3 regions of the Loigolactobacillus coryniformis subsp. coryniformis KCTC 3167 genome follow, and region 2 is predicted to be linked to each of the others. Evidence: predicted binding sites of a transcription regulator. Region 2 holds the regulator's gene; each other region holds the start of a gene.
The links. The regulator LexA, encoded in region 2, represses DNA repair genes until DNA is damaged. The targets are predictions, from matches to a motif close to CNAACANNTGTTNG.

Region 1 (5,897 bases), 330 kb from region 2:
GATCGATTGCAAGTAAATTTCCGTTTTACCGCTGCCGGTTACGCCTTCCACTAGAAAAACTTGATCACGTTGCTGCTGACCAGCAGTCGTGATCTGATGCACTGCATTAGCTTGCTCTTTCGTCAAAGTCAGCGGTTGGGTCCGTGGCGCACTAGCTAATTCAGCGTAAGGATCACGATAAGTTTCGAGTTCAATTAAACGTAGCCACCCTTTGGCAGCACCAGTTTGTACATGCGTTAACGTCAACTGCGTCTCTGCCGTCACTTGCTGCATCGTAATTGGTTCTTGTGCAGTTGTATGGGCCGCTAAATAAGTCAACAATTCATGTTGACGCTTCGCATTAGCCGGAACTTGCGCTGCAATAGTCGTATAGTCGGCTGCCGCCAATAACGGCTTGATTGCTTTGATTGTTTTAACTTTTGCTCGATCATGCACCTGGTAAACAACCTCAACAAGCTGTTCTTGTTGTAATTTTAGTAATTGTTTGATCGTCTCTGGTGCTAAATCAGCAAAATCCAATTCAGTTTGGTCATGAAAAATTGCAGTGGTCGCTGGTGTAGGCGCACCAAGTAAACGAACTTTTTTACTATAGCTAGCTTTCATCACACTAGGCAACATCGTCTGCATACAACTAATTTGAAAAGCAAAAGTCCATTGCGCCAGCCACTTTGCTAACGCCAGCAACTCCGGATTCAAAACTGGCTGTAGATCCAATACTTGTGTGATTGCTTTCAGTTCACCCGTATAATCCGGAGCCGTATCAGTGATCCCGACTACAAACCCTTGAATTTGCCGCTGCCCCTTACCAAAAGGCACAACGACGCGCATACCAGCACGTAATTGTGCCTGCCAAATTGCTGGAATAACGTAGTCATAGGGTCGATTTGTTTGTAAAGTGGGCACATCAACGATCACTTGCGCAAATTGCACCATGACTAACCACCTTTCTACTACATGAGCTTGCTTGACTGGCTACGTTACAAAAACACGCACAACAGTAGCCATCTATATGCCTGTAAGCAACAGATGGCTACTTTTGCAGTTTATCTTGCCGCGTAGCCAAAGCAATTTGTAAAATTTGCTGTGCGATGACTTGCTTACTGGCTAACGGTAATGTTTGTGGTTCTACATTCGGCTGTAGAATCGTCACTTCATTAGTATCGTGATTAAACCCAGCATGAGCGCTAGCAACATCATTAGCAACGATCATGTCAACCCGTTTACTAGCCAGCTTCTTTTGCGCATAAGTTAATAAATGCTGTGTTTCCGCCGCAAAGCCGATCAAAAATTGTTGTTGTTTTTGTTGACCTAATTCCGCTAAAATATCTGGATTTTTCGTTAAGGTCAACGTATAGTCTGCAGTTGTCTTTTTGATTTTATTATCCGCCACTGTTACAGGCCGGAAATCCGCCACTGCTGCTGCCATGATCACCATTTGGGCCGTCTGATAACGCGCTAATAACGCAGACCGCATTGCTTCGGCTGAATCAACACCAACATAGGCAACACCAGCAGGTACAGTGAGCATCGTTGGTGCACTGATCAAGGTCACTTGCGCCCCTAAGTCGCGCGCAGCAGTAGCCAAAGCGTAACCCATTTTCCCTGATGAATCATTGGTCAAATAACGCACCGGATCCAAGCGTTCACGCGTTCCGCCAGCAGTGACCAAAACTGATTGTCCATGTAATGGTAGATCGGTAGCCTGAGCCAATAATTTAGCCGTAACCGCGGCAACAATTGCAGTTGGTTCTGGGAAACGGCCTTTACCACTATAACCTTCTGCTAAAAAGCCAGTTGCGGGCTCAATAATTTCGACGCCATCGGCCTTTAAAGTGGCCACATTGCGTTGCGTCGCGGGATTTTCCCACATATGCACATTCATGGCCGGTGCAACAAATTTTGGTGCGGTGGTCGCCAATAAAGCCGTACTAGCAAAATCATCCGCTAGACCCTGTGCCATTTTAGCGATTAAGTCAGCGGTAGCCGGTGCAACCAAGGCAATTTCGGTCCAATCAGCTAACTCAATATGCGCGACTTCGTCTGGTGCGAGTTGGGCGAAACGGTCCGTATAAACCGCATGCTTACTCAAAGTTTGGAAAGTCAGTGGAGTCACAAATGCTTGTGCCCCTGCTGTTTCCACAACGCGTACCTCAGCACCTTGGCGAATCAATTCACGCACTAAATAAGCCGCCTTATATGCTGCAATGCCGCCACTGACGTACAGCGCAACGTGTTTTCCAGCCAACAAAATAGTTTCCCCCTCAGCAATGATCTTAATATAGCTATTGTAGCAGAAAATACAGGCTAAATCAGCGTCCTAGCTGACAATAATTATCACGTTAAGTATAAAAAAAGAGTTCGCGGTCATCACCAGCCGAACCCATAATCTGACAACAATTTATTTTTCGTGTTTGTCTGCTTGATCTTGTGCTTCAGCTTCACGTTCAGTCATCAATGAAGCAGGATCAACAACTACATCACCATCGGCAATTTCTTCCAATGCTTGACCCACGGTTTGTGGTGAATGATAATCGCCATCTGGTAACATCTTAATGCTGCCAGCTTCGATCTCATGCGCACGTTTTGCTGATAAAACCGCTAATGAGTAACGTGAATCTACTTTGTCTAATAATTTATCGATCGATGGATATAAAATCATTTTTCGACAACTCCTATCATTTTTTCATACTGCGAGATCACCCGTGGGACACGAAGATGTTCACTTTCAATAATGTTTTCGATCCGTTGAACGGCATTTGCCACCGTATCGTTAACCACTGCATAATCATATTGCTGCATCATTTTAATTTCGTCAACCGCTTTAAGCATCCGCTTATCGATTGTCTGCATATCTTCCGAACCACGACCCTTGATTCGTTGCTTCAATGAAGATAAGTCTGGCGGCGTCAGGAAAATGAAGACCCCATCAGGACATTTTTTACGAACTTGCATCGCACCATTAACTTCGATCTCTAAGAAAACATCCTTACCCGAATCTAAGGTTTGATTGACGTATTTAAGCGGTGTGCCATAAAAGTTGTCGACGTACTGCGCGTACTCCAACATCCCGTCATTAGCGATCTCCTGCTTAAATTCTTCTTTACTGACAAAATAGTAATCTACCCCATTAACTTCTCCTGGGCGTGGTTGCCGTGTTGTCATTGAAATCGAGTATACGAAATCTCGTTGTTGATCCTGAAACATTGCCTTACGAACTGTTCCCTTACCTACACCGGAAGGGCCAGATAAAACGATTAACATCCCGCGTGTCGCCATCGGTCAATTCTCCTTCTGCTCTGATAATTTTAATCTCTATTCTGCACTTTTTCTTAGTGTTTTTCAAGTCTAGCGTACGTTGGGGAAAACTTTCTGATTATGAAATTACGCTTAGCTAGAATTTTTCAACCTGCTTAGACTAGATTAGTGCCGCAAATAGTAATCGCCAAATATAATTTAGTCACTGACCATGCTATCAAGTAGTTGCCGCAACTGCTCGATTTCTTCATTGGTCAACGTTAACCCTTTTCCCATCTTACTATGGTCTGGTGACCAATCACGCAGATCGAACTTCGCTGGTCGACCATTCCAACTAACTAAATTTAATTCGCGCGTCCAACCACTTTTACTGGTGCTTAACACGCCAATGGTCTCTTCAATCGTAAATTCCAACGGTGCTGCCATTACTATTACCTCCCGCTATCATAAACTAATCTAAGAATTAACAAGCAATTATTTCAGACAAAAGTGCTACAAAGTAGTAACATAGAATGCTGCAGCAATTGCTCGTTTTGCATATTCTATCTATTTTAGCATAACTCCGCTAAGAGCTCGATGAATTTCCATCTAAATGAAAAAAGCATTGCAATTTAGAACGGTTGTTCGTATAATGAAGACACAAACAAATGTTCGGAGGCAAACATTATGGAATTTAACCAAGCAACGTTAAAACAATTTGGCACTCATTTACAGGCATCTTACCAAAAAATGGTTGATTTCGAGGTTCCTGCAGCGGACCCAGTCTCAACTGCTGCGCTACCGCAAATGCCTCACTTTCAAATCAAAAACTTTCTCGAACAAGCCTTAACAAAAGACTTAAACGTCACTGTCCAATTTAACGATTTTGATCATGGCGGTCAAACGACGATCAAAGGCCATTTTAAACAACGCCACAATGATCGGATTATCTTCACTGCTGATGATCACAAACTAATTCATCTTGTGACTGCGAATGCAATTCGTTACATTGCTATCACACCCCAAAAACAATCGTAAGCAAACAACAAAATACGGTAATGATCAATTTACATAACTTGATCATTACCGTATTTTTATAGTCTTTTAAGCTGGGGTGACCGCTTCCCGTAAGCGCTTCTTTTCAGCCGCAGCTAATTTAAGTAATTCACTAGCGTGCTCGCGTGTCAGTTTAGTTACCGCTGTCCCAGAAAGCATCCGGGCTAGCTCATCCACCCGCTGGGCAGGTTCAAGCCGTGTTAAGGTTGTTTTAGTCCGCTGGCCGCTGATTTGTTTACGAATAAAGAAATGCTGATCACTCATTGCAGCAACTTGCGGTAAATGAGTAATACATAAAACCTGTGAGAACCGCGCAATTGCCGAGATCTTATCCGCAATTGCTTGCGCCACCCGGCCACTAACACCAGTGTCAACTTCATCGAAAATAATACTAGTAATGCCCTGACTACGGGTAAAAATTGTTTTTAAAGCCAACATCATCCGTGAAAGCTCACCACCAGAAGCAATTTTAGCTAATGGTCCAGCCGCTTCGCCTGGATTCGTTTGAATATAAAATTCGACGTCATCTAACCCTGTTGGATAAAAATGCACCGTTGAAGTCGCTTTAAAATGCACTGAGAAAACGGTTTTTTCCATGTACAAAGCCGCTAATTGTTGATGAATCGCTTGGCTTAGCTTTTTAGCGCCTTGTTGGCGAGTCTTGGACAATTGCTGCCCAAGATCTAGCAAAGTTTGTTTAGCCTGATCAACTTGTTCTGCCAGTTGATCTTCATTATCCTCGGTAGCCACCATTTGTTCTAATTCAGCTTTGATTTTGGCGTAATAATTAAGAATTTGGGCGATGCTATCACCATATTTACGCTTTAACTGTTGTATCAATTCTAAGCGCTTTTCGATCTCATCTAACCGACCTTCATCCCATTCCATTAAATCAGCCTGGCGTAATAACTCCGATGCCGCATCCTGCAGTGTATAATACGCCGTCTGCACATTATCCGCTAATTCTTGGTAAGCATGATCCAGTGGCGTGATCTGCTGTAATTCATTCATAGCACCACCGATATGATCCATTGTCCCCGCTGCATCACCGGCCAAAGCTTCATAACTATTTTGTAAGGCCGTGGTGATCCGCTGAAAATTACTGAGCCGTGCCCGTTCACTGTCTAATTCGCTTTCTTCATTGGGTTTTAATTGCGCCGCTTCAATTTCATCGACTTGAAACCGTAGCATATCCAAACGCTGGGCCCATTCCTTAGCGTGGGCCATACGCTCCTGATAAGCTTTGTTTAAGCGCATATACTCATCATAAGCTTGTGCATACTTGGCACGTTGCGGATTGACCTTAGCTTTATAGAATTCATCCAATAAAGCTAAATGTTTTTCTGGATGCATCAATTCCTGATGTTCATTTTGACCATGAATATCAACGATCGTTTCACCGATCTCTTTTAAAGTTGTCGTGTTGACTAACTGGCCATTGACGCGACAGACATTACGACCAGTCCGGTACAGATCTCGCTGTAATAAAATATCATCATCGGCGTGTTCGATTCCATAATGATCTAAAACAGCAAAGGTTGCTGCATTATCTGGTAAATGAAATAAGCCCTGCAGGCGCATTTTGCTCGCGCCTTTACGAATGAACT
Region 2 (5,897 bases):
CATAAACCGTTAATGGCGGTAAAAAGCGCTGGCCACCGGGGCGACCATCCTTGATCAGCTCGATCAGCACCATATTGGCTTCGCGGTCGGCTTTGGGATGGATGAAACGGACACGTTTAGTTTGTAAACGCCACGCTGCTGCTTTAGTGATAAATTCATTAAAGCGATCAGGCCGGTAAACAAAAAAAGCTTTGCCATTCATTTTCAGTAAGCCGCTGGTTATTTTCAATATTGCTTCCAGTGAGGTGGTGATCTCGTGACGAGCAATTGCCAAATACGGATTGGGATTTTTCTTGCTCGTGGCTAGTGGTGGGAAGTATGGCGGGTTACACGTGACCACATCAACGCTATCCTTGGCGATCTGACTAAAGGTGTCCTTAAGATCCAGTTGGTGGACCGTGATTTGGTCAGTTAATTGATTCAACGCCACCGAGCGCTGGGCCATATCCGCCAGCCGTGGTTGTAATTCCACTGCCGCGATTGGCCCCGCGGTTTTACGGCTCAGAAATAAGCTGACTGCGCCATTGCCTGCACAAAGATCAACGCTGCGACTGCGCGGCTTGACCACCGCAAAATCCGCCAGTAGCACCGCATCTAGCGAAAAGGAAAAAACACTGGGGCTTTGAATGATTTTGATATCTTGACTGTAAAGTTGATCGATCCGTTCATCGGCTTTTAACACGATTACGCCTCGCTTTCTTTGACCAGATTAGCGAAACTCAAATGAAAAAACAAGTCAATTTGCAATTTTTTGGTATAATGAAATAAATTAAGCACGGAAAGGAACCAAATTATGTTTTATACTTTTATTCGCGCCGTTGTTCGCGGCCTGGTTTGGCTGATCAACGGTAACGCTCATTATGAAAATAAAGAAGTGCTGCCAAAAGGCGCTTATATCCTAGTCGGTCCGCATCGAACTTGGTTTGATCCGATCTACTACGCCCTAGCTGGCAGCCCGAAAAAATTCTCCTTCATGGCCAAGGAAGAACTATTTAAAAATCCGATCATTCGCTTTATCCTGGTGCACGCCAACGCTTTTCCAGTTAACCGCGCTCACCCTGGTCCCTCGGCGATCAAGACACCGGTGAAAATTTTGAAAAAAGGTGACTTATCGCTGATCATGTTTCCTTCTGGCACCCGCCACTCGGCTGAATTAAAAGGTGGTGCGTTAGTGATCGCCCGCATGAGTGGCGTACCGCTGGTGCCCACGGTTTATCAAGGGCCGCTAACCTTTAAACGTCTTTTCACGCGCAAACGGATCACGGTGCGCTTTGGCGAACCGATCTACATTGACCGTAAGCAAAAAATGGATAAAGACGGCATGGCAGCGATCGATGATCAAATGCAAGCTGCCTTTAAACAGCTCGATGCGGAGATCGATCCTAACTTTAAATACATTCCCAAATAAAAAGCGACCGCCTAATTACTTAGGCGATCGTTTTTTTATTTACCTGCTTTACGCGATTGAGCTTTCATTGAAGCCATCATTTGGTTCAACTTCTTTTCAGAAGGTTTTTGGCCCATTTGCATCATCATTGTCCGCATCATATCTTCAGAGATTGGCGGATTGTCTTGCAAATATTTCTTCATATACTGCCGTGCGCCAAAGAAACCGCCGATGACACCGAGTGCAGCACCGATCACAAAAATCAGAATGTACATTCCCACGTTGTTTTCCCCTTTCAAAACGATCTCATTTATTTATTTTACACAATTATTAGGCAAATTAAAAGGCAGGAACCAAACAGCACTTTACAGCTTTTTAAAAAAATTTGGATATAAAAAGGCACGAATGCCTATTCTTTGCTAAAATGAGTTCGACAAAAAACCATTTAGAAAGAAGGATTCGTGTTGAACTCATTTTATCAAAAATCATCACTTTTAACCACCCTCCACGCCTATTTTTCTGATTTAAAAGCGGCTGGCTTGTCTAAGCCAATGGGCCTTAACTATTTTTGGTTGTGTCTAGCGTTGTTAGTGATCGGTGACCGCCACTCGATCCGCCACTTATTTGAACAATTTCTGGGCCGGGTGACGAAGCATTCTTTGAACACGTTTTATCGGGCTTTGGCAGTGATCGGTAACCACTTGCCACAGTTAGAAGTGCGCAACTTGACGTATTTACTGACCTTGATTCCCACTACTTGTCAGGACTTGCCCTTATTATTGGTTCTGGATGACACGGTCCAACCCAAGTTCGGCCACAAATTTACCGGCGTCAAATATCTATTCGATCACGCCGCACATACGGGTAAGCGGCTCGTCAATGCCCATGATTTCGTTACTTTAGGTCTGATGATCCCAACACAGCGGGACCAAGATGACCAGCCAGTTTATACGTTCTTGCCGTTAGCCACGCACCTTTATCAGGCGGAACAGGCGACCAAATACCAGCAAGCGGCGCAAATGATCAAGACGACTTTGAAATCGATCGCCAGCGACCAACAAGTGTTCCTACTGTGTGACAGTTGGTATCCCAAAGCTGAGATCAACCAACTGGTCATGACGCAACCTAATCTAGCTATGATCGCCAATGTGCGTAAAGATACCGCCATGTTTGGCTTACCCAAACGCACCGGTAAGCGCGGTCGGCCGCGGAAATATGGTGACCAGATCCATTTGGGAAATATTGCATTAAATCTTTGTTCGGCCGGAGATCAGATCGGTATAGTGCGGTGTCTGACACGCTTGATGCCCCAGCCAGTTTACATGATCCGCGTACAACGCAAGACGACTTGTCGTCTGTTCATGGCGACGAGCGCGCCCGAAGAATTAGCGGCGATCACAACCGAAACCCTAGCCGTTGATCCGACCCAGCTCACCTATCGGACGCCGGAGACCAGCGCCCCTGCGCCAGCGCTACGAGCGTTGGCCTACTATCAAAAACGTTGGGCGATCGAGACCTATTTTTATGAAATGAAAACATTCTGGCACTTCGGTGATTACGCCGTGCGTTCAGTAGCCAAGATTGAAGCCGATCATCATTTATTGAATACGGCGTATACCTTGATGATCGTATTGCCATTGACCCAACCTAGTTTAGCTTTTTTGGTAACCAAAAGTTTGCGTGAACGCAAACTCTGGTTAAGTCGGCAAATTCAAGCGGCGCTGTTTTTGGCTAGTTTAGCGCGGCAAGTGCAAAGGCGGTTAAAAACAACACCGGCCAAAGTGGTGATTCAGTGGTTGGCTTCTTGTTGGTCGGGGGTCAGTGAAAAGCTGTAAAGTGCTGAACCAAATTAAAGCGCAGGCTAAAAGGTGGTTTGACCTTTCAAGTCTCGCCTAGATCCATTGAAAAAAGAAATAGGTTACAGCAAATTGACTTAGTCCTTACGCCAGCCATTTTTACGTTGAATCTCTTGGACCTTTTTGGGCGTGGTTTCTTGGCCTTTTTTGTTGAAGATCTGCGTTTGTTCGATCTGTTGGCGCAGTCCTTCGCGGAATTCCTTGACGTAGGCCTGGCGCAGACGCTTTTGCTCTGCCTGTTCATCGGCATTTAATCCGTCCGCTTTAGCTTTACGGGCTAATTCGTTGATTCGTTTGAGATATTTATTTTCCATTATTAAAGTCACCTTTCACAATATCAGCTCAATTTGACATCAAATACGGCGTGAAAACTGATTAAACCAACAATCACAGGCCGAACATTTGTTTGAAATGAGTGAATGAGTATGCTACACTAAAATTAATAAAATATGACTGAGGTGTCAACCATGATCAAAACGCATGAACCCAAACAAATAGAAGTCTTACGTTTCATTCATGAATGCGTGGCTGAGAAAGGATATCCGCCAACGGTGCGCGAAATTGGCGCCGCGGTCTCCCTATCATCAACATCCACCGTTCACGGACATTTAGCTCGTTTAGAAAAAAAAGGCTTACTCCAAAAAGACCCTACTAAACCGCGGGCAATCGAATTGACTGACGCTGGTTTGAAAGCCTTAAAAATTGCCCCCGCCCGTATTCCAGTTTTAGGAACGGTCACGGCCGGTGAACCGATTTTGGCGGTTGAAGAAGCCACTGACTTTTTCCCGATCCCACCTGATCTTGACGATACCGAACAAGATCTGTTCATGCTGACCATTCGTGGTGAAAGTATGATCAACGCTGGCATCTTAGATGGCGATCAAGTCATTGTGCGCAAACAAGCTACCGCCGACAACGGCGATATTGTCATTGCCATGACGGCCGAAAACGAAGCCACGTGCAAGCGGCTCTTCCGCGAAAGTGATCATATTCGCTTACAGCCGGAAAATGATACTTTTGCGCCCATTATCTTACAGCAAGTCACGATCCTTGGTAAAGTGGTTGGCTTATACCGTAATCATATGTAACCTAATCAGTCTTGGCATTTAGTGCCAAGGCTTTTTTTAACCTTGAATTAAGCTAACGGAATTTTGTGGTACAGGTAATGCCCAGTTGTCAATGAGTGGCGCTCAAATGGCGTCGCGGTCAACAACGCCACGATTTCCTGCGCCCGCTTTTCACTACGGTAGGCGCGCAATACTTCAAAGGCCGGCGCCGCTGCCGTTGAATTCTGATAACAGACCACATAGATCCATTGATTCACCCCACTCACCTCCGTTTTATAATTTATCACCAGCCAAGTATTGTATCAATAAATCAGCTAGAAGTAAATCCTATTCTTAAAGCCACTCCGCTCAGAGGGGCGACTGACGGGCTAATCCAGTGACTAAAAAAAGAAGAACGCCACATTTAATTGTGCGTTCTTCTTTGATCTTATTTAGTTAAACGGAGAAAAATACCCGCGTCGGCTAGATCTTGGGCAAATTCAGATGAAGTGTCATGCCGATTCCAATCTCGTTGTAGCTCACAAGCTAATTGCGCGATACTTGTCGGCTGTGCGCCCGCCCGTTCGATCCGCCGTAAAGCTGCCTCATGTGCGACTACTGAAGTGCCACCAACGGCATCGACCACTGGGAAAACATTATAGCCTTCACGTAGTGCATCCAGCGCCGGAAAAGTCAAACAAGCTTCGGTCCAAAGTGCGGCAATAATCAAATTTTTACGGCCAGTTTTTTTAACTGCGGCGTAAAATTCTTGATCTTCCCAAGCGTTGATTGTTGTGCGATCATAACTAGGTACACCAGGCAATAACTTTTTGATTGCTGGAATCGTTTCTTGATTCATGGTCGTAGCCACGTTGACGGTCGATAAAACCGTCGGAATTTTAAACGTATTGATCAATTTAACGGTACTGATCGCGTTACGGATCAACTCCGCACGGTTGATCGAGTTGATCGAATTGATCTGCGTTGGTTGATAATCAATTAACAAAAAAGCCGAATTTTCTGGGGTCAACAATTCATCCTTAAGTGGATCACGGCGTGGTTCACTGGTCATATTGCGTCACTCCTTAGTTAAATAACGTTGTAAGAACAGTAAAATATTTGCTTTCACTTCATCAAAATACGCTTTACCGTGGCGACTACCGGTTAAGCTGATCGTTTCTACTGGCACTTTGACCTGGGTTAACCGCTGACTCAAGCGCACTACCCCAGTGATCGGCACAAATTCATCCAGCGAGTTGATCAACAACATTGGGCCACTGGCAGAACTAACGTGCTGGTAGGGAGTTGCCGCCCGTGACTGTTCATCAGTGACATAATTGGTGATAAACCACTTATAAAAGCTTTCATCGGTCCCAGCCTGATTAATGACCGCACTGTCTAATTTATCCAATAAATCAGCAGTTTGCCGCGGTTTAGCGACTACAGCGGGATGCGTTGTCAACCAATGGGCAATGTCCAAAATTCCTGACAATGAGACCGCCGGAATACCGTAGTTCAAACCCAACTCCACAGCTAAATTACCACCAGCTGAGGCCCCAATTGCTGCCAGCGGTACTTGGGGTGCATTTTGTTGCAACCAGTTAAATA
Region 3 (5,897 bases), 720 kb from region 2:
TGTTCGGCCGGAGATCAGATCGGTATAGTGCGGTGTCTGACACGCTTGATGCCCCAGCCAGTTTACATGATCCGCGTACAACGCAAGACGACTTGTCGTCTGTTCATGGCGACGAGCGCGCCCGAAGAATTAGCGGCGATCACAACCGAAACCCTAGCCGTTGATCCGACCCAGCTCACCTATCGGACGCCGGAGACCAGCGCCCCTGCGCCAGCGCTACGAGCGTTGGCCTACTATCAAAAACGTTGGGCGATCGAGACCTATTTTTATGAAATGAAAACATTCTGGCACTTCGGTGATTACGCCGTGCGTTCAGTAGCCAAGATTGAAGCCGATCATCATTTATTGAATACGGCGTATACCTTGATGATCGTATTGCCATTGACCCAACCTAGTTTAGCTTTTTTGGTAACCAAAAGTTTGCGTGAACGCAAACTCTGGTTAAGTCGGCAAATTCAAGCGGCGCTGTTTTTGGCTAGTTTAGCGCGGCAAGTGCAAAGGCGGTTAAAAACAACACCGGCCAAAGTGGTGATTCAGTGGTTGGCTTCTTGTTGGTCGGGGGTCAGTGAAAAGCTGTAAAGTGCTGGTTGCGTTGCAAAATCAACAAAATTAAAGGTCAATTGTGTTGTTTGCCGCAACAAGTGGACGACTGTTTCTAAATAGACTAACTGGTAAACGCGCAAACGATGTAACGGTAACGAACGTTCACGTTGATACGGTGCTTGAATATTGAGGAAGAAATTATAACTAGCACCGTAAATATTATTCACAATATCCAAGCGATAACGGTGCTGGGTACGCGGTTTAAAATAAAGTGCTAATCGTTGCTGAATCACTTTTGCCGCTTGCTGTGGTGTCTCAGTCAAAACTATTACCTCCATTGTGTCCGCCAACGAGCGCGGCCCGCGCTAACAGGGTACCGCCTTTCAATAAGCTGCTAGCAGGAAATAGCGCCGTAGTACCAAACCGTGCCCGGACTTGATCGAGTACGCGCTCAAAACGATCATCCTTTAATTGTCGTTGCGGATCTTGAAACAAATCAAGTTGTAATCCAGTATTAGGAACCAACTGTGAAAGCGAAACTGCAATGTACCGCACGGCTTGGCCTGACCAAGCGTCACGAAATAACGCCAACAGGTGACCAATTATTTCATGCTGACTATCCGTTGGCTCAATACGCAGAGAATGACTAAATCCAGCACGGCCATCCTCTTGTGCTGCAGCATGGGCAAAGCCGATCCCTAAACTAACACAGCCAGCTTTTTGCTGATGGCGACGCATCCGCGTACCTACTTGCAGCGCAATTTCGCGTAGTACCAATTCGATCTCCGCCTGTTTTAAATAATCACGCGGTAAAACTTGTGAATTGCCCCAACTTTTATCCTTCGGTGCAACTAAGTCATGGAGCTGACTGCGATCGATCCCCCACGCCAATGCATATAATTGTGCCCCAATGATCCCCATTTCTTGTTTTAGTTCATAGGGATCAATCTGTGCCAGGTCCCGAATACTGTGAATACCTAACCGTTGTAAATGTGCTGCGGTGCGGTGTCCAATGCTCCAAACTTTGGTTAAATCAGTGATTGGCCAAACTTTAGCCGCCATAGTTGCATAGGTTAATGTTCCTAACAATTCATGATCGTGTTTAGCAAATAGGTCAAGCGCCAGCTTAGCTTGCAGCGGATTTTCGCCGATACCCACAGTCGTATAAAGTCCAAGCTGCTGCCGCACTGTACATTGAATTTTTCGTGCAACCTGCAATGGCGTCTTCCCAAATAAACGCCAAGAATGAGTCATGTCTAGAATCGATTCATCGATCGAGTAAGGATAGCAATCTTCATCCGCAACAAAGGAACGAAAAATTTGGTTGATCGCCAAGTTTTTCTCAATGTAAAGATTCATTCGTGGTGGCACCACTAATAATTCTGGCGTCATTGGTACTTCATATTGACGCGAAACATTACTGATACCAAAGCGTTGCTTGGCCTGTGGCGAAGCAGCCAATACCAAACCGCTGCCGGTATTGTCTGCTTCTGACATGACAACTAGTACTGAACGCAACGGATTCAATCCGCGTTCAACACTTTCAACACTGGCATAAAAGGACTTATTATCGATCATAAAAAAGACACCACGCGGTTCATCGGCATAATCCATTCGACCCACCTCACCATCACATAATCCTATTATAGGAACATACGTTCTTATTTAGCAAGTTTTTTATGCCATTGACAAACAAAAAACCGAGTTATAGCTGCTCTAACACAGCTGTAACTCGGTTTTACTAACTTTTCTAGCCAAATACTTGAGTTCGCAGAATAGCCACCACTAGTGCCAAAATTTGAACCCCTTGAAAAAGCATTAAATTCTGAATCGCCGTTTCAAATGTGGTTTCCTTGATCTGCTCTCGATGAAAAATACGACTGTTCTTGCGAATTTGTGGTAGAACTAACCAAACCAATAAACTTTCCGGCGGTAAAAGACGTAAGATTGCGCTAACCGTGACACTAGCAAAACATAAATATAACAACGCATCATACAGCCACAGCGCCCGTTTTATGCCTAGGTAGTACGGCAATGTATAACGTTGATTGCGAATATCCTGCGGCAGATCCGACATATTATCGGCAAACATGACATTTGCCACCGTGAAAATATTCGGTAACCCGACCAAAACTAAAATAATCAACGTTAATAAATTGCCATTGATCATGAAACGCGGCCAATCAAAAAATAACCCTAGCAATCGCTCCGGCGCAACATTGACGTAGATCGTGATGAAAAAAACACCAAACCCTTCAGCTACACCAGAAAGCAATTCACCTAAGGGAAAACGAGAAAATGGGATCGGCCCAAAAGTATAAAAAATGGTTACAAAAATACCAGCGCCGCCCATAAATAGTAATAGTAAATTAGTTCGCCAAACCAAAATTAGGCCTAAGCCACACGCAACTACTAAAAAAGCCAGCATTAAGTTTAAAGCCCGCCGTGGCGATAAATGTTCGCGACCAATAATGTTATAAGTATCGCGATAATGTTGATCAACCGCCAATTTATAGTCCTGCACATTATTAAAGCCAGTCACAAAAAAAGCAATCGCCATCTGCGCAATAAAATAAATCAGTGAATTCAGCCAGTCAACACTTTGAAAATAATAAATCGAATACAATAAGCCTAGTATAAATGGTATTGCACTCGCAGTTTTTGCGTTCAACCGAATGAACTCTAAAAACAATTTAAAGGTCATCGGTTTAACGGTGGTTTCGTTATTCATTTATTTGCTTATGCCCCTTTGCGCTAAAAAATAAGAATAGGAACGCGGCAATATCGCCACATTCCTATTCTATTAAGTCAACATGAAAAGTACAACTAATTATTCAGCATAAACGTAGTTGCTGACCTTGATCGTACCTTTATCGCCATTTTGTGCCGCATTAACTAACTGAGCACTATACAACTTAAACGTATTTGAAGATTCAGTTGCCCCAGAAACGACCTTCACATTTTGATAAGTTGTTGCAGTCTTGCCCTTTAAAGCCTTGTTCAAATCAGGGATGTATTCCTTAGGACCAACTTTAACCTTGGACTTCATTGATTTTTCGTAAGCAGCATCCTTGGTCTTGGATTTACCATTTTTATTAACATAGTCCATATTAGACTTAGTGATCTTACCATTCTTAACGGTGATCGCCATCTTCATCCGGTAGCCATGCGAATAATTTTGTTCAGCTAACTTATATGTTCCGTTCTTCATCTTTTTACCGTTGTTAACAACAATCGTCTTAGTGTCTCCAGCTTGTGCTGCTTGAACTAATTGTTGTGCATAGTTCTTGAAGTCGTTAGAAGATTCAGTTGCTCCAGATACAACGGCAATGGCACCAGTATCAGAACCATTCTTCTTAAACGAATCATTCAACTGTGGAATATATTCAGCCGGACCAACCCCGCTTTTAGCCTTCATAGACTTTTCGTAATCAGCGTCTTTGGTCTTTGAATTACCATCTTTATCCACATAATCGTAACTGGTATTAGTGATCTTACCGTCATTACCAACCGTCATTGACATTTTTACCTTGTAACCATGACTGAAATTCTTTTCTTCCAGTTTATAAGTACCTGCTTTCATCGTCTTACCAGCAGTCACTTTCTTCTCAGTTACTGAACTGGATTCTGCCGATGAACTAGACGAATCAGCAGCCTGAACTGGCATTGCTGAAGCCAATGTTAAAACTGACATCGCAACGACCGACAAGCTTGTGACAAATTTATTTAATTTCATAATATGTTTCCCCCACCCATAAATATTTGTGTTTGACTTCACATAAATTAGTATATTACATTTTAAATCATAATCAAGCTAAAGACAGACTGCATTAGAAAACGTTTTAATTGCCATGAGTCTTTTTTAATTTAGCCATCCCTATTTTACACAAACAATAAGTTTTATATTTACAGAAACTGTAATCAACTAATTAATTTGTCCAATGCCAAAATGAATCATAAAGTCGCTTATTATACTAATTTATTCTGAATCAAGGTGACAAAAATCAATTCGTCATTGGCATAATTTTTGTTTTATTTCAAATAATTTGTTTTTTTGTGCTTGCACTTTAAATTTGTTCTGACCACATTTGTATATACCGATGGACAAAGCGATTGCGATTCTGTATAATTTACCTGATATAAGCTTTGCATTTTTTTTAACTTTATCTTTTTTGTGAAATTTTTATTCTACTGCAATTATTAAGGGGTGTTCATCTATGGCTGAGAAAAATATTGTAGTGGTTGGGGCTGGCTTTGCCGGTGTTTCTGCTACAAGACGCTTGGCAAAACGATTCAAAAAGAATCATGACGTGCATATCACACTCATTGATCGTCATTCTTACATGACTTATATGACTGAACTGCACGAAATTGCAACTGATCGTGTACCACTGGAATCTGTTCAATACGACTTAGGTCGCTTATTTGCACATAAAAAGAATGTTTCAGTGGTCACTGACAACGTTACAAAAGTCGATCACGATAAAAATGTGGTCAAAACTGAACATGGTCGTTACGACTATGATTATTTGATTTTAGCAATGGGTGCTGAATCTAATGACTTTGGCACACCTGGGGTTAAAGAACATGGCTTTAGCCTTTGGTCCTTTGAAGATGCGGTTAAAATCAAAGAACACATTAAAGCTACCGTTGCTGCGGCAGCATTAGAACATGACGAAGCCAAGCGCAAAGCAATGTTAACGTTTGTCGTTGTTGGTGGCGGCTTTACTGGGGTCGAGACCATTGGTGAAATGATCGATTGGCGGCCAATCTTAGCTAAGGAAAACAAGATTGATCCAAGCGAGATCACTTTGATCTTAGACGAAGCAGTCCCAACGATCCTTAACATGTTGGACCGTCCTGATGCGGATCTGGCCCTACGTTTCATGAAGAAAAAAGGCGTGGATGTTCGTACTAGTGCGCCAATCACTGAAGTCGGTGCCGACTACATGACGTTGAAGGATGGTACGCATGTGCCTACGCATACGGTCATTTGGACGGCTGGCTTAAAGGCTAACACCGATACTGCTGAGTTTGATATGGAACAAGGTCGCGCAGGTCGTTTAGTAACTAACGAATACATGCAATCCAAGCAATATCCTAATACTTATGTTGCTGGGGACCTGTCCTTAAATACCAATGAAGGCGATCGTGGGACACCACAAATTGTTGAAGCAGCTGAACAAACTGGGAATACTGCTGCAGAACATATCGTCGCTACGGTTAACGGCACTACACCTAAGCCTTTGAAGAGTAGTTATTCTGGCTTTGTCGTTTCGATTGGCTCCCATTACAGTGTTGCTAACGTTTTTGGTAGCATTCACCTTAGCGGTTGGCTGGGCACCATGATGAAG

Region 1: a site for LexA is predicted at 3,896-3,909, ahead of LC20001_RS08430 (YdbC family protein). Genes of this name have one in related genera too.
Region 3: a site for LexA is predicted at 2,192-2,205, ahead of LC20001_RS10520 (Y-family DNA polymerase). Genes of this name have one in related genera too.

What each region holds. Positions count from the first base shown of each region.
Region 1 covers NZ_CP017713.1:1,721,655-1,727,551, forward strand. The annotation lists gene priA (primosomal protein N') at 1-933, opposite strand, end outside; gene coaBC (bifunctional phosphopantothenoylcysteine decarboxylase/phosphopantothenate--cysteine ligase CoaBC) at 1,031-2,248, opposite strand; gene rpoZ (DNA-directed RNA polymerase subunit omega) at 2,399-2,659, opposite strand; gene gmk (guanylate kinase) at 2,656-3,276, opposite strand; gene LC20001_RS08430 (YdbC family protein) at 3,454-3,681, opposite strand; gene LC20001_RS08435 (hypothetical protein) at 3,922-4,272, shown strand; gene recN (DNA repair protein RecN) at 4,339-5,897, opposite strand, start outside.
Region 2 covers NZ_CP017713.1:1,393,832-1,399,728, reverse strand. The annotation lists gene LC20001_RS06920 (tRNA1(Val) (adenine(37)-N6)-methyltransferase) at 1-682, opposite strand, end outside; gene LC20001_RS06915 (lysophospholipid acyltransferase family protein) at 794-1,408, shown strand; gene LC20001_RS06910 (YneF family protein) at 1,444-1,662, opposite strand; gene LC20001_RS06905 (IS701 family transposase) at 1,849-3,222, shown strand; gene LC20001_RS06900 (DUF896 domain-containing protein) at 3,321-3,557, opposite strand; gene lexA (transcriptional repressor LexA) at 3,711-4,331, shown strand; gene LC20001_RS06890 (hypothetical protein) at 4,379-4,567, opposite strand; gene LC20001_RS06885 (hydrolase) at 4,738-5,361, opposite strand; gene LC20001_RS06880 (alpha/beta hydrolase) at 5,368-5,897, opposite strand, start outside.
Region 3 covers NZ_CP017713.1:2,117,524-2,123,420, forward strand. The annotation lists gene LC20001_RS10510 (IS701 family transposase) at 1-579, shown strand, start outside; gene LC20001_RS10515 (hypothetical protein) at 534-866, opposite strand; gene LC20001_RS10520 (Y-family DNA polymerase) at 859-2,157, opposite strand; gene LC20001_RS10525 (1,4-dihydroxy-2-naphthoate polyprenyltransferase) at 2,294-3,274, opposite strand; gene pplA (extracellular electron transfer flavoprotein PplA) at 3,374-4,279, opposite strand; gene LC20001_RS10535 (NAD(P)/FAD-dependent oxidoreductase) at 4,761-5,897, shown strand, end outside.